DNA from 3 places in the Micromonospora fluostatini genome. Region 3 is predicted to be linked to each of the others. Evidence: riboswitches for the same ligand, from Rfam matches in the RefSeq annotation. Region 3 holds a riboswitch; each other region holds the start of a gene.

The links. A riboswitch is a leader RNA that binds a small molecule or an ion and turns the genes downstream of it on or off. The one in region 3 is predicted to bind cyclic di-AMP.
Region 1: it holds a riboswitch for cyclic di-AMP, as region 3 does, so the genes downstream of both, ACQUFX_RS01420 (coiled-coil domain-containing protein) here and ACQUFX_RS25165 (C40 family peptidase) in region 3, are expected to answer to the same signal.
Region 2: it holds a riboswitch for cyclic di-AMP, as region 3 does, so the genes downstream of both, ACQUFX_RS09610 (LysM peptidoglycan-binding domain-containing protein) here and ACQUFX_RS25165 (C40 family peptidase) in region 3, are expected to answer to the same signal.

The regions. Positions count from the first base shown of each region.
Region 1 is NZ_CP191251.1:311,218-316,925, reverse strand. Features, by position in the region: gene ACQUFX_RS01430 (HelD family protein) at 1-1,196, shown strand, start outside; gene ACQUFX_RS01425 (cation diffusion facilitator family transporter) at 1,496-2,410, shown strand; cyclic di-AMP (ydaO/yuaA leader) riboswitch at 2,565-2,697, shown strand; gene ACQUFX_RS01420 (coiled-coil domain-containing protein) at 2,701-3,822, shown strand; gene ACQUFX_RS01415 (PfkB family carbohydrate kinase) at 3,960-4,937, shown strand; gene surE (5'/3'-nucleotidase SurE) at 4,934-5,708, shown strand, end outside.
Region 2 is NZ_CP191251.1:2,235,147-2,240,854, forward strand. Features, by position in the region: gene ACQUFX_RS09595 (3'-5' exonuclease) at 1-1,286, opposite strand, end outside; gene ACQUFX_RS09600 (DUF1707 and DUF4190 domain-containing protein) at 1,469-1,963, opposite strand; gene ACQUFX_RS09605 (diacylglycerol/lipid kinase family protein) at 2,073-3,005, opposite strand; gene ACQUFX_RS09610 (LysM peptidoglycan-binding domain-containing protein) at 3,157-3,828, opposite strand; cyclic di-AMP (ydaO/yuaA leader) riboswitch at 3,825-3,965, opposite strand; gene ACQUFX_RS09615 (hypothetical protein) at 4,310-4,639, shown strand; gene htpG (molecular chaperone HtpG) at 4,830-5,708, opposite strand, start outside.
Region 3 is NZ_CP191251.1:5,663,854-5,669,561, forward strand. Features, by position in the region: gene ACQUFX_RS25145 (IS1380 family transposase) at 1-1,128, opposite strand, end outside; tRNA gene ACQUFX_RS25150 (tRNA-Gly) at 1,448-1,521, opposite strand; gene ACQUFX_RS25155 (pyridoxamine 5'-phosphate oxidase family protein) at 1,638-2,204, opposite strand; gene dcd (dCTP deaminase) at 2,305-2,883, shown strand; gene ACQUFX_RS25165 (C40 family peptidase) at 3,077-4,189, opposite strand; cyclic di-AMP (ydaO/yuaA leader) riboswitch at 4,200-4,340, opposite strand; gene ACQUFX_RS25170 (C40 family peptidase) at 4,562-5,575, opposite strand.

The DNA.
Region 1 (5,708 bases), 2.0 Mb from region 3:
TGCGCCTGCTCTACCGGGGCGAGCTGCTCCGGTTGACCCGGGCGGAGCTGGACGCCATCCGGGAGCGGGCGCTGCCCCGGGGGGCCCGCCGCAACGAGGTGCGCCGGGCCGGGTTCGACGGGATCTTCGCCGCGCTCTGGGCGCAGGCCCGCAAGCTGCGCGTCGGCCGGCTGCCGGAGCAGCGCGCCTTCGAGGACGAGATCGCCGACCGGCCGGAGTTCCGGGAGTTCCTCAAGGCCTGGTGGCCCCGCCTGCACCCGAGGCACGTGCTCGGCTGGCTGGCCCGGCCGGAGCGGCTGCGCGGGTACGCGGGCGGGATCTTCTCCCGTGCGGAGATCCGGCTGCTCGACGCGGCCTGGCGCACCCTGGACACCGAGGGCCTGACCATCGCCGACATCGCCCTGCTGGACGAACTGGACACGCTGCTGGGCAAGCCGGTGCAGCCGGCCCGGCGCAAGCGGGACCCGTACACGCTGGCCGGTGGGGTCCGCGAGCTGAGCACCCACGCCGACCGGCAGCGCGCCGCCCGGGCGGCGGCCCGGCAGCGGCCGGAGGACTACCGGGAGTACGCCCACGTGGTGGTCGACGAGGCACAGGACGTCTCGCCGATGCAGTGGCGGATGATCGGCCGCCGGGGTCGGCTGGCGTCCTGGACGGTGGTCGGCGACCCCGCCCAGACGGCCTGGACGGGTGACCCGGCGGAGCTGTCCCGGGCCCGGGACCAGGCGTTGGGCCGGCGCAGGCAGCACCGGTTCACGTTGACCACCAACTACCGCAACCCGGCGGAGATCTTCGCGGTGGCGGCGGCGGAGATCCGCCGGATCGACCCGGACCTGCCACTGCCCACCGCCGTGCGCTCCACCGGGGTGGAGCCGGTGCGGCGGCTGGTGCCGGCGGCGGACCTGGCGGCGGCGACCGTCGCGGCGGCGGAGGCGCTGCTGGCCGAGGTGCCGGGGACGGTCGGGGTGATCACGCCGGTGCCGCGCCGCGACGAGGTGGCCGGCTGGCTGGGCGAGCGGGGCGGGACCCGGCTCCAGGTGGTGACCAGCCTCCAGGCCAAGGGCATGGAGTACGACGGGGTGGTGCTGGTCGCGCCGGGCGAGATCCGGGCCGATCCGGGCTCCGGCGTCCGCACCCTGTACGTCGCGCTCTCCCGGGCCACCCAGCGCCTGACCACGCTCGACATCACCGGCTGAGCCACCGGCCTCGGCCCGCCTCCCGACCCGCCCGCCGGCAGCGGCCTGCCCGGACCCACCGGCCAGCGGTCCGCCCACCGGCCTGCCGTTCTGCCCGACCCACCCGCCGGCCCGCCGGGTGGTCGGCGGGCTGACCGGCGGTGTCCCGGCGGGCTCGCCCCGCCGTGTCCCGGCGGCCTGATCCCCCGGGTCGACCTGTCACCCACCGGTCAACGGCCGAATACCGACAGTTTACTTGCACACATAGCGATGTGAGCATATGTTGGACCGGGTCCGGACGACAGGCGGAGGGTGTGGACGTGGGCGCAGGGCATGATCACCAGGCCACGGTGGCGAACGCCGCACACCGGCACCGGGGGCGACTCTGGGCCGCGCTGGTCATCCTGGCCGCGTTCACGGTCGTGCAGACCGTGGGCGCCTTCGGCACCGGGTCGCTGGCGCTGCTCTCCGACGCCGGGCACATGTTCACCGACGTCCTGGGCATCGGGCTGGCGCTGGCCGCGATCACCGCCACCCGCCGGGCCACCGCCGACCCGCAGCGCACCTTCGGCCTCTACCGCCTGGAGGTGCTCGCCGCCCTCGCCAACGCGCTGCTGCTCAGCGGGGTCGCGGTCTACGTGCTGATCGAGGCGGTCCGCCGGCTCGGCGAGCCGCCGGAGGTGCTCACCGGCCCGATGCTGGTCGTGGCGCTGCTCGGCCTCCTCGCCAACGTGGTCGCCTTCGGGCTGCTGCGCAAGGGCGCCGAGGAGAGCATCAACCTGCGCGGGGCGTACCTGGAGGTCCTCGCCGACCTGCTCGGCTCGCTCGGCGTGATCGCCGCCGCACTGGTGATCATGGTCACCGGCTGGTGGTGGGCCGACCCGCTGGTGGCGGTCGCCATCGGCGCCTTCATCCTCCCCCGGACCTGGCGGCTGGCCCGCGCCGCGCTGCGGATCCTGGTCCAGGCCGCCCCGGAGCACCTCCAGGTGACCGAGGTGCACGACCGGCTCTCCGCCGTCCCCGGCGTGGCCGAGGTGCACGACCTGCACCTGTGGACCCTCACCTCGGGCATGGAGGTCGCCTCGGCGCACCTGACCACCACCCCCGGCGCCGAGGTCGGCACGGTCCTCGCCGCCGCCCGGACGGCCCTGCGCGAGGACTTCCACATCGAGCACGCCACGTTGCAGATCGAGCCCGGAGCGTCACCGGGGGCCTGCGGGGCGGTCGGCTGGTAATTAGCGCACGCTTAAATCTGGGCGCGTATTGTCCGGTTCATGCCGAGTTAACTGGTGTCCCTCCGGACGTCAGCGGTCACGGTGACTGCAGTAGTCACACCCGCACCGGTAGGCTCGGTTCCGGCCTCCGCCAGGCGGCGCCCACCGGCGCCGGCGGTGGCCGTCGCCTAATCGCCACGGTGGCGAGCCGGGGAACCACGTCCGTGGGGTGCATCCGCGTCAGCGCGGTAGGGATCTTCCGTCCCGAACCCGTCAGCTAACCCGGTCGGCGGCTGACGGAAGGACATGTCTTGGCAGTAGTGGCATCACCGCGACGTATCACCGCCCGGCTGGCGGCCGTGCTCGTCACGGCGCTCGCCGTCGGCGCCGCCATCGCGCCGGTCACGCCGACGTCCGCCGCCACCCGGGCCGGCCTGCTGGCCGCGCCGGACGACGACCCCGAGGGTGGCACCCCGGCCCTGCGCAACCAGCTCGAGGCGGCGAGCAAGGGTTGGCTCGACGCGAAGGCCAAGCTGGAGAAGTCGGCCAAGCGGCAGCAGGACCTCACCGGCCAGCTCAAGACCCTGGAGGCCGACCTGGCGGTCCGCACCGGCAAGGTCGGTGAGATCGCCCAGGTGGCGTACCGCACCGGCCGGCTCGGCGCGGCGAACGCGCTGCTCAACGCGAACTCGCCCGAGGGCTTCCTGGACCGCGCCGCCGCGCTCGACCAGGTCGCCGCCAGCGAGGAGCGGGAGCTGCGCAGGCTGCGCGAGACCCGCGACTCGTCCGCCCGCACCAAGCTCGCCCTCGACGGCGAGGTCCGCGAGCAGCGCAAGCAGGTCGCGACCATGGCCAAGCGCAAGGAGCAGGCCGAACAGGCTCTGGAGGCGTCCATCGCGCGGGATGCCCGCGAGGCGCAGGAGCGCCGCCGGCAGCAGGCGCAGCAACGCAGCAACGCGGGGTCCAGCGGGTCCAGCGGGCCGGGCGGGACGAGCACCAAGACCGCCAAGGCCGCGCCGCGCAACCCCGACGGCTCCTGGCCGCGCGAGTCGTGCAGCGTCAACGACCCGACCCCGGCCAACGGCTGCATCACCCCCCGCACGCTGCACGCGCTCAACCAGGCCAAGGCGGCCGGCTTCACCCGGTACGTCTCCTGCTACCGGCCGGGTGGCTCCGGTGAGCACCCCAAGGGCCGGGCCTGCGACTTCGCGGCGCAGAAGAACGGCTTCGGCGGCGACGCCACCGGCGGGGACCGGACGTACGGCAACAACCTGGCGGCGTACTACGTCAGGAACGCCGACCGGCTCGCCGTGCTGTACGTGATCTGGTACCGGCAGATCTGGCTGCCGAGCAGCGGTTGGAAGTCGTACAGCGGGGCGAACGGGGACCCGTCCAGCGACCACACCAACCACGTGCACCTGTCGGTCTACTGACCCGTACGCCGACCGCCCGGTGTCCCGCCGTCACGGGGGACACCGGGCGTTTTCGTCCGCGCCGGACCGTGCCCGTGACGCCGTACCGGGGGTTATCAGGTGAGCGACCCGGCGTGGAGGACGAAAAGGTGGTCACGATGGACGGGCACGTGATGGTCTTCGCCCCGACCCCGCTGCTGACGGTCACCGTCGAACAGCCCGGTGACGAGCCGGAACTGCACCTGCACCCCGGCGGGCAGGGGGTCTGGCAGGCCCGGATGATCTCCTCCCTCGGCGTGCCGGTGGTGCTCTGCGCCAGCATCGGCGGCGAGATCGGCCAGGTGCTGGAGCCGCTGCTGGGCAGCGAGGGGGTGGACCTGCGCACGGTACGCCGGCACTCCACCAACGGCGGGTACGTGCACGACCGCCGCGACGGCGTCCGGCACGAGGTCGTCGACGTACCCGGCCACCCGCTCACCCGCCACGAGCTGGACGAGCTCTACAACCTGGCGCTCGGCGAGGGGCTGCGCGCCCCGGTCAGCGTGCTCAGCGGCCCCAACCAGCCGTCCCTCGTCCCGCCCGACGTGTACCGGCGGTTCGCCGCCGACCTGGGCGACAACGGCAGCCGGGTGGTGGTCGACCTCTCCGGGGAACACCTCACCGCCGTCCTGGACAGCGGGGTCTTCTTCTGCAAGATCAGTCACGAGGAGCTGCTCCGCGACGGGCTGGCCCGCGACGACAGCGCCGAGGAGCTGACCGGCGTGCTCTACGACCTGCACCACGCCGGGGCCCAGACGGTGCTGGTCAGCCGGGCCGACGAGCCGGCGCTGGCCCTGGTCGACGGGGAGGTGTTCGAGGTGGAGATGCCCCGCCTCCAGGCCGCTGACCCGCGCGGCGCGGGCGACTCGATGACCGCCGGGGTGGCGGCGGTGGTCGCCGTCGGCGGGGACATCCGGACCGCGATCCGCACCGGCGCGGCGGCCGGCGCGTTGAACGTCACCCGGCACGGGCTGGGCACCGGCCGGCTCGACTCGATCACCGGCCTGGTGGACCGGGTCCGCCTCGTCCCGGCCGGCTCCCGGCCGCAGGAGCGGACCACCCCGGACGACCTGGCCCACCGGGTGGTCGAGCGGTGACGCTACGGGTGCTGGTCACCAACGACGACGGTATCGCCGCCCCGGGCCTGGCCGAACTGGCCCGCGCGGCGGTGGACCGGGGGCTGGACGTGGTGGTGGCCGCGCCCCGGGAGGAGGCCAGCGGCAGCAGCGCCGCGATGACCGCCGTCGAGGAGGACGGCCAGGTCGTGGTCCACCACCAGAGCCTGCCGGAGCTGCCCGGGGTGCCGGCGTTCGCGGTCGGCGGCTCCCCCGGCTTCATCACGCTGATCGCCCTGCACGGCGCGTTCGGGCCGGCGCCGGGCCTGGTGCTCGCCGGGATCAACCGGGGGGCGAACGCGGGCCGCGCGGTGCTGCACTCCGGGACGGTCGGCGCGGCGTTCACCGCCGCCGCCAACGGCTGCCGCGCCCTGGCCGTCTCCCTCGACGTGCTCTCGGCCGCCGACGCCACCGCCGGCAGCGGCGGTGCCGCGGTGGCCGCCGCCGCCCTGGTCCGGGACGCCGACCGGCACTGGGCGACAGCCGCCCGGGTGGCGCTGGACCTGCTGCCCCGGCTCACCGCCGCGCCGGTGGAGAACGTGCTCAACGTCAACGTGCCGGACCTGCCACCCGACCGGCTGCGCGGGGTACGCCGGGGTTCGCTGTCCGCCTTCGGTCAGGTGCAGATGACGGTGGCGGAGGCCGGGCACGGCTTCGTCCGCACCTCGCTGGAGGAGCCGGGGCAGGCCGTGCAGCCCGGGAGCGACCTGGCCCTGCTCGCCGAGGGGTACGCCTCGGTCACCGCGATCCGCG
Region 2 (5,708 bases), 3.4 Mb from region 3:
GCGGCGTCGTCGGCCTCCTCCGGCGCGGCGGACGGGTTCCCGGACGCGGCGTCCACCTCGTCCGCCAGCAGCCTGCGGGCCTGGGCCACGGCGAGGACCGGCACGCCGAGGTCGGTCGCCCGGGCGATCCGGGGGTCCGCGGCGGCGGTGTCGTCGACGATCACCAGCCGGACGGTCCGGGTGAGCTTCACCGCCACGGTGGCCCCGTGCTCGACGGCGACGTCGACGGCCTCGGTCACCTCGGGCGAGTCGCCGACAGGTAGCACCCGCCAGCCCCGCAGCGGGGCCTCGCGCCGGGCCCGGTTGGCCGCCGCCTCCAGGTCCCTGATCAGGTACGTCGTCCCGAGTTCCTTCGCCGCCCGCTGGAGCTCGCGCAGCTCGGTGGCGGTCACGACGCCGTCCGCCTCGGCGTGGGCCCGGCTCACCACGAGGAACTCCTCGTGCACCTGCCAGGCCGTCGACTGGGTCAGCCCGGCCCGGCCGGCGAGCGCGGCCAGGTCGGCGGCCTCCCCGCCGACGATCCGGCCGTCGGTGAGCGCGCGGGCGAGCAGCGCCCGGTAGTCGCGCAGCCCGTCCGGTCGCGGGCGGGGCGGATCCACCGTGTACGGCAGCCGGGCGGTCAGGGTGGCGAGCCAGCCCTCGCTGCCCTTGCGCAGCCCGACGACGCGGGGGGTGACCGACGTGCCGCGCGGTTGCGCCGGCAGCGGCACCGGTGCCAGCCCCCGCCACGACAGCGGCTCGGGGGCCGCGCCGACCAGGGTGGCGAGCGTGCCGGCCATGGCGCGGGCGAGGCCGAGCGCGGAGGGCAGCCCGCTGGGCCACTCTCCGGTGAGCAGGTTGGCCACCTCCGTCAGCGCGTACTCCTCCCGGTCGAGGTGCACGCGGCAGGTGACGAGGGCGCAGAGCCCGGGAACGGGCGGCAGCCTGAGGTCCAGGCGGTCGAGTTCGGCGCCGAGGAACCGGTCGACGAACTCCAGGCTGTGGCCCACCACGATCGCGTCGCTCAGCCGGGCCAGCAGGTCGTCGGCGATCTCCGCGAAGGTCGGCGCGGGGGCGAGGTCCATCTCGGACTCGGCGTCCGCGATCGACGCGCCGGGATCGACCAGGGTCGCGTACTCGTCCAGGACGACGCCGTCGCCCCGCATCCGGACCACGGCCACCTCGCAGATCCGGGCGCCCTGCTCCGGGTCCGGGCCGGTTGTCGCCACGTCGACGAGGGCGAAGGTGACGGTTCGCAGGTCTGCTCCGGGCTGCCGGGTGAGGTGCCCGGCGACGAAGATCGGCACCCCCGCAGTGTGCCATGGCCGTCAAACGGCATACATGTTGACACCGTTCACGGACGCTGCTGTCGGTGGTGCGACCGGTCACCGCGAGGGGGCTGGGTCCAGGGCCCGTCCGGCCACCGACGCCGGCACCCGACAGGGGGAACTGTCCCGGTTCACCGAGACGGCGACGCGGGACACGCGCCCTAGCTGGCGGGCGGCTGCACCCCGTCGCCGAAGATCAGGATCCCGACGGCGCAGAGGGAGAAGACGATGCCCACCGCGCCGAGGATGATCCCGGTGAGCGCCAGCCCGTGGTTGCGGGCGCTCTTGAGACCGGGTCGGCCGAGCAGGATCGCGGCCACGCCGAACAGCGCGCCGACACCGCCGCAGATCGAGGTGACCAGGGCTACCCCGCCGAGGGAGACCGAGGCGAGGGTCATCGTCCGGATGCGCTTCTCGGGATCGACGCCGACGGTCGGGGTCACGGGGGCCATCTGGGCCTGCTGCGGGTGCCAGTGGAACTGGCGGGGCAGATCGGCCACCTGGCTGGTCAGGTCACCGACGACCGTCGCGGTGTGGACCAGCGACATCCGGCGTTCGTAGTCGGCCAGGTCGATGTAGCCCTGTTCGAGTGCCTGCGACAGCAGGTCCAGGACCTGGGTCCGTTGTACCGTGCCCACCCGCTCGTTCAGATCCATCGATGAAACCCGTTCCTCCGTCGCTGCTGGTCGCCCCGGTGACACCGATGATCACCGGGGCCCCAGCCTAGACAGCGGGAACAATCGACCGGGAACCCCCTCGGGCGGCCTACCCGGGGCAGCAGACGGTGAGGCCCCCCGGCGCCACCTTCACCTTGAGCCGGCTCGTCTTCCCCCGGGCGCCGCCGTCCAGCTCGTACGTCTTCGGCGCGTCGAACCGTACCTTGATCTTGCGGCCACGGGTGATCCGGACGAAGGGTGACTCCTCGGACCGGCCGGCGGCCATCCGGCCCAGGGTGCGGGCCCAGTCCACCGCGCCGCTGGCGGTGGCCACCCCCACCTCCAGGGCGCCGTCGTCGGGGCGGGCGTCGTCGAAGGCGGGGATGCCGCCGGTGATCGTGCCGACGTTGCCGAAGAGCACGCAGCTCGCCTCCCCGTCGAACCAGTCGCTGCCGTCCACCCGGACCCGGGTGCGCACGCACTCGCCGCGCACGTGCCGCAGCCCGGTCAGCACGTAGGCCAGCCGGCCGAGTTTGCCCTTGAGCTTGCGGTCGGCGTCCCGGATCAGGTCGGCGTCGAAGCCGGCCCCGGCCATCACCGCGAAGTGTTCCCCGTTCAGGATGCCCAGGTCGACGGTGCGACGGTGGCCGTGCAGGCCGATCCGGACCGCCTCGGGCAGGTCGGTGGGGATGCCCATGTTGGTGGCGAAGAGGTTGGCGGTGCCGGCGGGCAGGACGGCCATCGGCACGCCGGAGCCGGCGAGGGCGTCGGCGCTGCGCTGCACCGTGCCGTCGCCGCCCCAGACGAACACCAGGTCGGCCCCCTTGTCGAGGGCCTTGCGGACCGCCTTGGGCGCCTTGCGGCTCTTCGGGACCTCGTACCAGAGCAGGTCCCGCACACCCGCGCCGACCAGTGTCGCGCGGAGTTCGTCGAGGCCACCGCCGAAGGTCTTCTTGCGGTGCGCGACGACGGCGACGGTCCCGACGGCCGGGGCGGCGTCCACCGGCCCGGCGGGGCGATCTTCCCGCGTGCTCGTGCTCATGGTGACCGCTGGTACCCCGCCGGCCGGCTCGCCACGCCTGCCGGTGAGCCGGGCGACGCCCGGCCGGGAGGAGAATCCGGCCGGGCGTCGTGGACCCCACGGACCCCGTGGTCGGTGACGGTCAGCGGCTGAGCCGCTGACCCGGGAGGATTCAGAGGCTGAGCCGCTGGCTCGGGAAGATCAGGCCCGGGTCGTCGCCGACGACCCGCTCGTTGCGCTCGTACAGGGCCTGCCATCCGCCGCGGACGTTCTTCGCCTGGGCGATCGTCGACAGCGTGTCGCCGGGCCGGACCACGTACGTGCCCCGGTCGCTGCCCCGGGTGGCCGGCTGGGCGGCACGCTGGCGGTTCTCGGCCCGCTCCGCCGTCCCGGTCGACCGCGACTGCGACCCGGACGACTTCGAGGTGGTCGACTTCGACCCGCTCGACGTCGACGCCGAGGCGGAGCCCTTCGCCGCGCCGCCCCTCTTGCCGCAGGTCGGCCAGGCGCCGATGCCCTGGCCCTTGAGGACCCGCTCGGCCACCGCGATCTGCTCGCCCCGACTGGCCAGGTCGGCCCGCTTGGCGTACCTGAGGCCGCCGTACCCCTCCCAGGTGCTCTGCTTGAACTGGAGCCCGCCGTAGTAGCCGTTGCCGGTGTTGATGCTCCAGTTCCCGCTGGACTCGCACTGCGCGATCGCGTCCCAGTTGACGCTGTCGGCCTGCGCGGGGGCGGCCGTGCCGAGCACGGCTGCGGCCCCGGTCATCGCGCCGACGGCGAGGGCGCCGACCGTCCTGCGGCGGTTGCTGGTACGGCGGTGCCGGGCGTTGTACTGAGTTGGCATTGGTTCCTCCACGCCGACGAGGTGAGCTGTCGGGTTCGGGCCGAGGAGCCCGGCCGCCGCTGGGCGGCTTCACCCCGAGGTGACCTGCACCGTGAAACGTCGGGTCCCCCGCTCCATGCCCTGGACGACTGGTGCCGCGCGGACCGGTGGCATGGATTGGGCGTACCGGGCGCGGTGTCCGCAAACGCGAACTCGTACGACGGTAGGGCGGTCTGCCCCGATCGCCCACCGTCGGTGAGGTTCTTCACCGGGCCACGCGGGGCCGCCTCCGGTCGGGTTGCGGCACCGTCCACGGCGTGCATCATGGAGCGCCGGCCCCGGGGTGCACGTCGATGTCCGACGGCCCCGCCGGACCGCCGGGTCGCAGGTCGGAGGGCAGGGCCACGTGGCGATTGTCACGTGCTGGTGGCCGGTGGTGCGGGTTCAACCCGGTGTTGACTGGTGAGGGTTAAGGGGACATCGCGTACGAGGGGGACCGCTCATGTCCGATTCCGTCCGACCTGACCGTCGGGACAACGTGCCGGAGGGCGTGACCGACCCGATGCTGTGGCGCCTCGCTGTCCGGGTCGCCGAGCAGCACCGGGGCGGCGAGCACAGGGAGTGCCGCAACCTCCAGTGCCTCGACCGGCCGCAGCCCTGCGCACCCTGGGCCTGGTCACAGCAGGCCCTGCGCCTGGCACAGCCGCCACAGCAGCAGCCGACCTGGCAGCAGCCGGCCTGGCAGCAGCCGGCCTGGCAGCAGCCGTCGGAGCAGTCCGCTCCCGTCGGGCACCCGCACCACCGGCACGACTCGCCCGCCGCCGCAGCCTGATCCGCCTCGGTCAGCACACCGCGCCGGTCACCACGACAAAATCCGGCCAGCGGGTGACCGGGGCCGACGAGGCCACCGCCGGCGGGCTCCGCGACCACGTCCACGGCGTCGCAGCCGACGACGAGCGGCGCGGGGTGGGCCCGGTGGGGCGCCACCCCGCGCCGAAGCGGTCAGCGAGCAGCCGACGCGGTCAGAGGGTACGGGCCAGCCGGTCGGCCAGGATCCGGGTGAACCGGGCCGGGTCGGTCAACTCCCCGCCCTCGGCGAGCAGTGCCATGCCGTACAGCAGCTCGGCGGTCTCGGTCAGCGCGGCGGTGTCGTCGCCACCCTGCTCGTGCGCCGTCCGCAGGCCGGTGACCAGCGGGTGGGTCGGGTTGAGTTCCAGGATCCGCTTGACCGGCGGGACCTCCTGCCCCATCGCCCGGTACATCTTCTCCAGCGTGGGCGTCATGTCGTACGCGTCGCCGACGACGCAGGCCGGCGAGGTGGTCAGCCGCGACGACAGCCGGACCTCCTTGACGCTCTCCTGGAGCTGCCCGGTCATCCAGGTCAGCAGCGCCGCGAACTCCTTGCCGCGCTGCTCCCGCTCGGCCTCGGCGCTCTTCTTCTCCTCCTCGGTGTCCAGGTCGACCTGGCCCTTGGCGATGGAGCGCAGCGGCTTGCCGTCGAACTGGCCGACCTGCTCGACCCAGACCTCGTCGACCGGGTCGGTGAGGATCAGCACCTCGTACCCCTTGGCCCGGAACGCCTCCATGTGTGGCGAGTTCTCGATCATGGTGCGGGACTCGCCGGTGGCGTAGTAGACCTCGCTCTGGCCGTCCTTCATCCGCTCGACGTAGCCGGCGAGGGTGGTCGGCTCGGCCGGGTCGTGGGTGGAGGCGAGCGAGACGATCTCGAAGAGGGTGTCCCGGTTGTCCGGGTCCTCGATCAGCCCCTCCTTGAGCGCCCGACCGAACTCGGTCCAGAGGGTGCGGTACTTCTCCTCCTGGTTGGCCTTGAGGTCCCGGATCGTGGTGAGCACCTTGCGGACCAGCCGGCGGCGCACCACCTGGATCTGCCGGTCCTGCTG
Region 3 (5,708 bases):
GTGCGCGAGGGGTCCGGCGATCAGGTCGGCGTTGACCTGCTCGATGATCGCGTGTTGGCGGTGCTGGGCTTCGGCCTGCACGAGCGTGTAGGGGCTGTCGGTGAACACCGCGTGATACCGGTAGGTGGGCAGCAGTTCTTCCTGGCCCGGGGCCTGGGCGGGGTCGTCGCGGCGGACGCGGCGCACGATCAGCCGGGCGGTGATCTGGTGGCGGGTGCCGGCGAACGCGGTGTACTCGGTCTCGGCGATCTGCGCGTCGGAGATCCACCTTCCGGCGTCGTCGTCCCAGACGGCCTGCGGATACTTGATGTCGATCCACTGGGCGTCCGTGATGCTCTCGCAGGCGGTGCGGATCTTCGCGTCGATCCGGGTGGTGAGTGAGAACCGCACCTTGCGGCGGCGGCAGGCGGCGATGACGGTCTTGGCGTAGAACGCCGAGTCGGCGCGCACCACGATCTCCCCCGTTGCGCCGCACGAGCGGGCCGTGGTGATCGCCTCGGCGATCATGCTGGCCGCACCGCGGGCCGAGCCGGCGTTACCGGCGCGCAGTCGGGTGGCGGCGATCACCGGCACCGACAACGGCGTGGACAACGTCGCCACCACAGGGTTGTAGCCGCGCAGCCAGACGTTGTAGCCGCCGACCTTGGCGTGGCCGAACCCGATGCCCTGCTTGCGCTTGCCGAACACCCGCCGCAGCATCGAATCGATGTCCACAAAACACAGCGTGTCGGCGCCGGCCAGCAGTGGTGCCCGCCGAGCCAGGCCGATCAACGTGTCTCGGGCGGCGGCCTGCAACTGCCGCACATGCCCATGGGTGAACGTGCGCAGGAACGAGCCGAGTGTCGAGGGCGCGTACACGCTGGTGAACAGCGACCGCATGCCGCCGTGCCGGGTCACGTCGAGGTCGTCGATGCTGTCCGCACCGGCGAGCATCCCCGCGATGATCGTGGCGACCTTCCCGGCCGGGTTCGCGCCCTTGTCCGTCGGCAGGCTCAACCGGTCGGTGACCGCGTCATGCAGACCGGCCCGCTCGGCCAGCCGCATCACCGGCACCAGCCCGGCACACGACACCAGATTCGGATCATCAAACGTCGCGCGCACCACCGGCGCGTCATGGCGTAATCTCACCTGCGAGGTGCCCTTTCGAGCCGAACGATAGAAGCGTGAGAACTCCTATCCTTCCAGCTCAAGGGGCACCTTCTGTCTACGGGGTCTCGCCAACCCAGCCTTCATCGGTGGATCGAGGCTCAGGCGCCGCACCGGGCGGTACTCGCCGACCAGAAGCAGGCCACGAAGGCAACCGAAGGCAAGGACAAGGCGTAAGACGTGCCGGCCGACCGGAACGAGGCCAATGGTGTGCAGGGCCAACGGCACGTCACGTGATCTTTGAACTTGGGAAATCGAAGGCCCTGACCGGGGCTCGCGTCCCGGTCAGGGCCTTCGTGCGTGGAGCGGGTGACGGGAATCGAACCCGCACTGTCAGCTTGGGAAGCTGATGTTCTGCCATTGAACTACACCCGCAGGCGGCACCACTGTACCTGAGTCTGCGCCCACCCGCACCAGACCCCCCGCCCGACCCGCCGCACCGCCCGTCGCCGACCCCGCCCCTCACGGGGCCGGCGACGGGTGCCTGGTGGTCAGGCCGCCACGGTGCACTGCGGGTCGTGCTCGCGGTTCGGCGGCCACGGGTCGGACACGGCGGTGTCGTCGGCCCGGGTGCGCGAGCCGCCCTCGCCGCGCGGGTCCAGCCACACCTGCACGGTCGGCCGGCGGGGTGCCTCGCCGGGGACGTCCAGCCCGAAGTCGCGCCGGGTGAGCATGGCGACGTCGACGCTGAACTCGAAGAGCCGCCAGTCGACCGCCGGTGCCGCCCGCCCGATCTCGGCCAGCCGGGCGACCCGGGCCCGGTCGGTCACCGGCCGGGCGTGCCCGGCCACGTACGCCTCGTCGTCGCTGTCCTCCGGTGGGAAGGAGTGCAGCGCGTACCGCCCGTCGCGTTCGAGGTCGCGCCGCTTCGGCGAGTCGATGACGAAGCAGAACAGCCCCTCGTCGGTGATCACCGGGGAGACCGGGTGCACCCGGGGCCCACCGTCGGCGCGGACCGTGGCCAGGTAGCCGAAGCCCGGCCCGTACTGCTGCATGAGGAGGCGGATGCCGTCGGCGAGGCGGGGCTCGTCAGCGGCGAAATCGGACCAGGAAGCCATGCCCCGCATTCTATCGAACACGTGTACGACAAGCGACCCAACACGCTGGTCACCGGTACCGGATAACGGGCCCGCACCGCTCGCTCGATAGGGTGACCCGATGCTGCTCTCCGACCGTGACCTCCTGATCGAGATCAAGGCGGGCACGCTCGCGTTGGAGCCGTTCGAGCCCGCCCTGGTGCAGCCGTCCAGCATCGACGTACGCCTGGACCGGCTCTTCCGGGTCTTCAACAACCACCTGTACACGCACATCGACCCGTCGGTGCAGCAGGACGACCTGACCTCCCCGGTCGAGGTGCCGGAGGGCGAGCCGTACGTGCTGCACCCGGGCGAGTTCGTGCTCGCCTCGACGCTTGAGGTGATCTCCCTCGGCGAGCAGCTCGCCGGCCGGCTGGAGGGCAAGAGTTCGCTGGGCCGGCTCGGCCTGCTGACCCACTCGACCGCCGGCTTCATCGACCCGGGCTTCTCCGGCCACGTCACGCTGGAGCTGTCGAACGTGGCGAACCTGCCGATCACCCTCTGGCCGGGGATGAAGATCGGCCAGCTCTGCATCTTCCGGCTCTCCTCGCCCTCGGAGCACCCGTACGGCTCGGCCGTCTACGGCTCCCGGTACCAGGGTCAGCGCGGGCCGACGCCCAGCCGGTCCTGGCAGCAGTGGCGGACCTGGCCCACCCGCTGACGAGCAGCACAACGTCGTACCGCGGAAGGGCGGCCACCGGGGCGGAAACCCGGCGCCGCCCCCGCGGGACCGGCGGGGGCGGCGCTGACGGTCCCGTCGGAGAACGGGACCACGGGTCCGCCGGTGCGCGGGTGGACGGCGGCCCCCGACCGGACCGCCGAGCCCACCGCCGCCGGCGGCAGGAGGTCGCGTGCTAGCCGGGGCGACCGAAGCTGTGGATCGGGCTGTCGCCGAGGCGCTTCATCTTCACCGGCACCCCGGCGCGGGCGGCGTGCACCACCCAGCCGCCGCCCACGTACATGCCGACGTGGTGCAGGTCGCGGTAGTAGAAGACGAGGTCACCGGGGCGCAGCTCGGAACGGCTCACCGAGGGGGTCACCTTGCGCTGCCGGGCCGCGTTGTGCGGAAGCCGGACGCCGGCCGTCGCCCAGGCGGCGAGCATCAGCCCGGAGCAGTCGTACGCGTGCGGGCCCTCGGCGCCCCAGACGTACGGCTTGCCGATCTGGGCGCAGGCGAACCGGACCGCCTCGCCGGCCGCGCCACCGGGGTACGAGACCGGGCAGGGCGCCGGGCGCAGCGGACCGCCGGCACCCTTGCCGTACGCCCGCAGCCGCAGCTTCTGGAGCCGGTCGATCTCGGCGTCGATCTGCCGGCGGCTGGCGGCCAGGCCCTTCTCGGTCCGGTCGAGGAGGCCGACCAGCCGGTCCAGCGGGGCCTTGCGGGCGGCCAGTTCGTCGCGCAGTTCCCGGGCCGCCCGGACGTCCTCGTGCTGCCGGTGGGCGACCCGGTCGATCAGCTCGATCCGGCTGATCAGCTCCCCCGGGGTACGGCCGGCCAGCATGGCGTTGACCGCCGAGACGCTCTCGCCCTTGTAGGCCCGCACCGCGAGTCGGCTGACCCGCAGCATGGCCTCGTCGACCTGGCGCTGCAACGGCTCGATGCGGGCGGCCAGGGCGGCGACCTCGCGCCGCCGGGCGGCGAGGTCCTGCCGGACGGCGTTGTGCCGTTCGATGATCGGTTCGAGCCGGTTCCAGTCCTGGTCGATCCGGCGCTCGATCTCGGCGACCGACGGCTCGGCGTGGGCCGCACCGGGCAGGCCGACCAGGAGGCCGGCGGCCACGGCCAGCGCGACGAGACCGGCGGCCCCTCGCGAAGCGGTGCCGCCACGAGGCGCGGTGCGGCCGTGGGACGGAGCGACGTGCCGGAGTGCGGTGGTGCGGCGGGACGAGCGTGGGCGCGGCGCAGCCGGCACCGGGTCGGCGGGTGCCGACCGGGTGGACGGTGGCCGCGGGGCATGGTGTGCCACCGGGCTCGGTACTCCTTCTCCGGAACCGCCTACCGGGTTAGCTGACGGGTTCGGGCGGAAGGGGACGCCCTACCGCAGTGGACTGCGGATTCACCCCGGCGTACCTGGGTCCCCGGCTCGCCCTGGGTGGGCGACTCGGCGGCGTCGGCCGTTACCGCCCGGGTTGGGCGGACCTGCTGCCGGCCGACGGTTCATCAGCGTAGAGAGGCACCTGTCGATCCGCAACGGAGTGACCCGTGACACTCCGTCTCACGTTCGCTCACTCGCCTGAGATGAGGCGAGTCCTGTTCGGATTCCACCGGGGACCCGGGCGACACGACGACCGAGGCCCCCGGCGGTGCCGGGGGCCTCGGTGCGGGGGTACCGGAGGGGTCAGCCGGGTCGACGGAACCCGGCGACCGGCATGTGGTTGATGCTGGACACGTTGACCGGTTTTCCGGCCCGGGGCGCGTGCACCATCAGGTCGTTGCCGATGTACAGGCCGACATGGGACAGGTCGCTGAAGAAGAAGACCAGGTCACCGGGGCGGGCCTCGCTGCGCGGGATCGCCCGGCCCTGGTTCCACTGGGCACCGGTGAAGTGGGTCAGGCTGATCCCGGCGGCCCGGTACGCGTACTGGGTCAGGCCGGAGCAGTCGAAGGAGTTCGGCCCGGTGGCCCCGAACACGTACGGCTTGCCGACCTGGGCACAGGCCGTCCGGATGGCGATCCGGGCCGCCTCGGTGACCACCCCGTTGACGGTGGGGCAGTTCGTGGCCTTCACGACGGTCTTCGGCATGGCCGCCTGGAGCCGCTTGATCTCGGCCTCGATGCTCTTGCGCTTCTCGGCGAGTTCCTTCTGCTGCTTGCTCTGCGTGGTGACGAGCGTGTCGAACTTTTCCTTCTCGGTGTTGTACTTGGCCTGGACGGCCAGCACGCCCTCGATCTGGCGGCGCTGCTCGGAGGCGACCCGGTCGAGCATGGTGAGCTGCTCGCCGAGCTGGCCGGGGCGGCTGTTCACCAGCACCGCGCCCAGCTCGTAGGAGGGGCCGATGATGTAGTACCGGGAAGCCAGCTCACTGATCCGGTTGAGCGCCAGCTCACTCTCCAACTGCAGGGGCTGGATCTTCTTCTCCAGCTCCGCCGACTTGCGGCGGTTGACCCTCAGTTCGGAGCGGACCTTGTTGTACTGCTCGATGGTCGGTTCGAGCTTCCGCCACTCCTTGTCGATCTTGGCTTCGATCTCGTCGACCGTGGGCTCCGCGTGGGCCGGGACGGCGAACACCCCGACGCCGACGAGCACCGCCGCGCAGAGTGTGAGCAGACGGGTCAACGCCCGGCGCGCGCCACGGGTGCGGGCGGGCAGTTCCGGGACACGACGATGAGGGGGCAGGCTCGCCACCGGCACCGACTCCTTTGCCGACGACCGCCGGGCGCCTCGCGAGGAGGGGAGGGCGAGACAGAGGATCCACAAACGGCCGGTGCCCAACATTAGGGAAAGCAAGCGGCCTCGGCAAGGCGAGGTTTTTCACCATTACCGG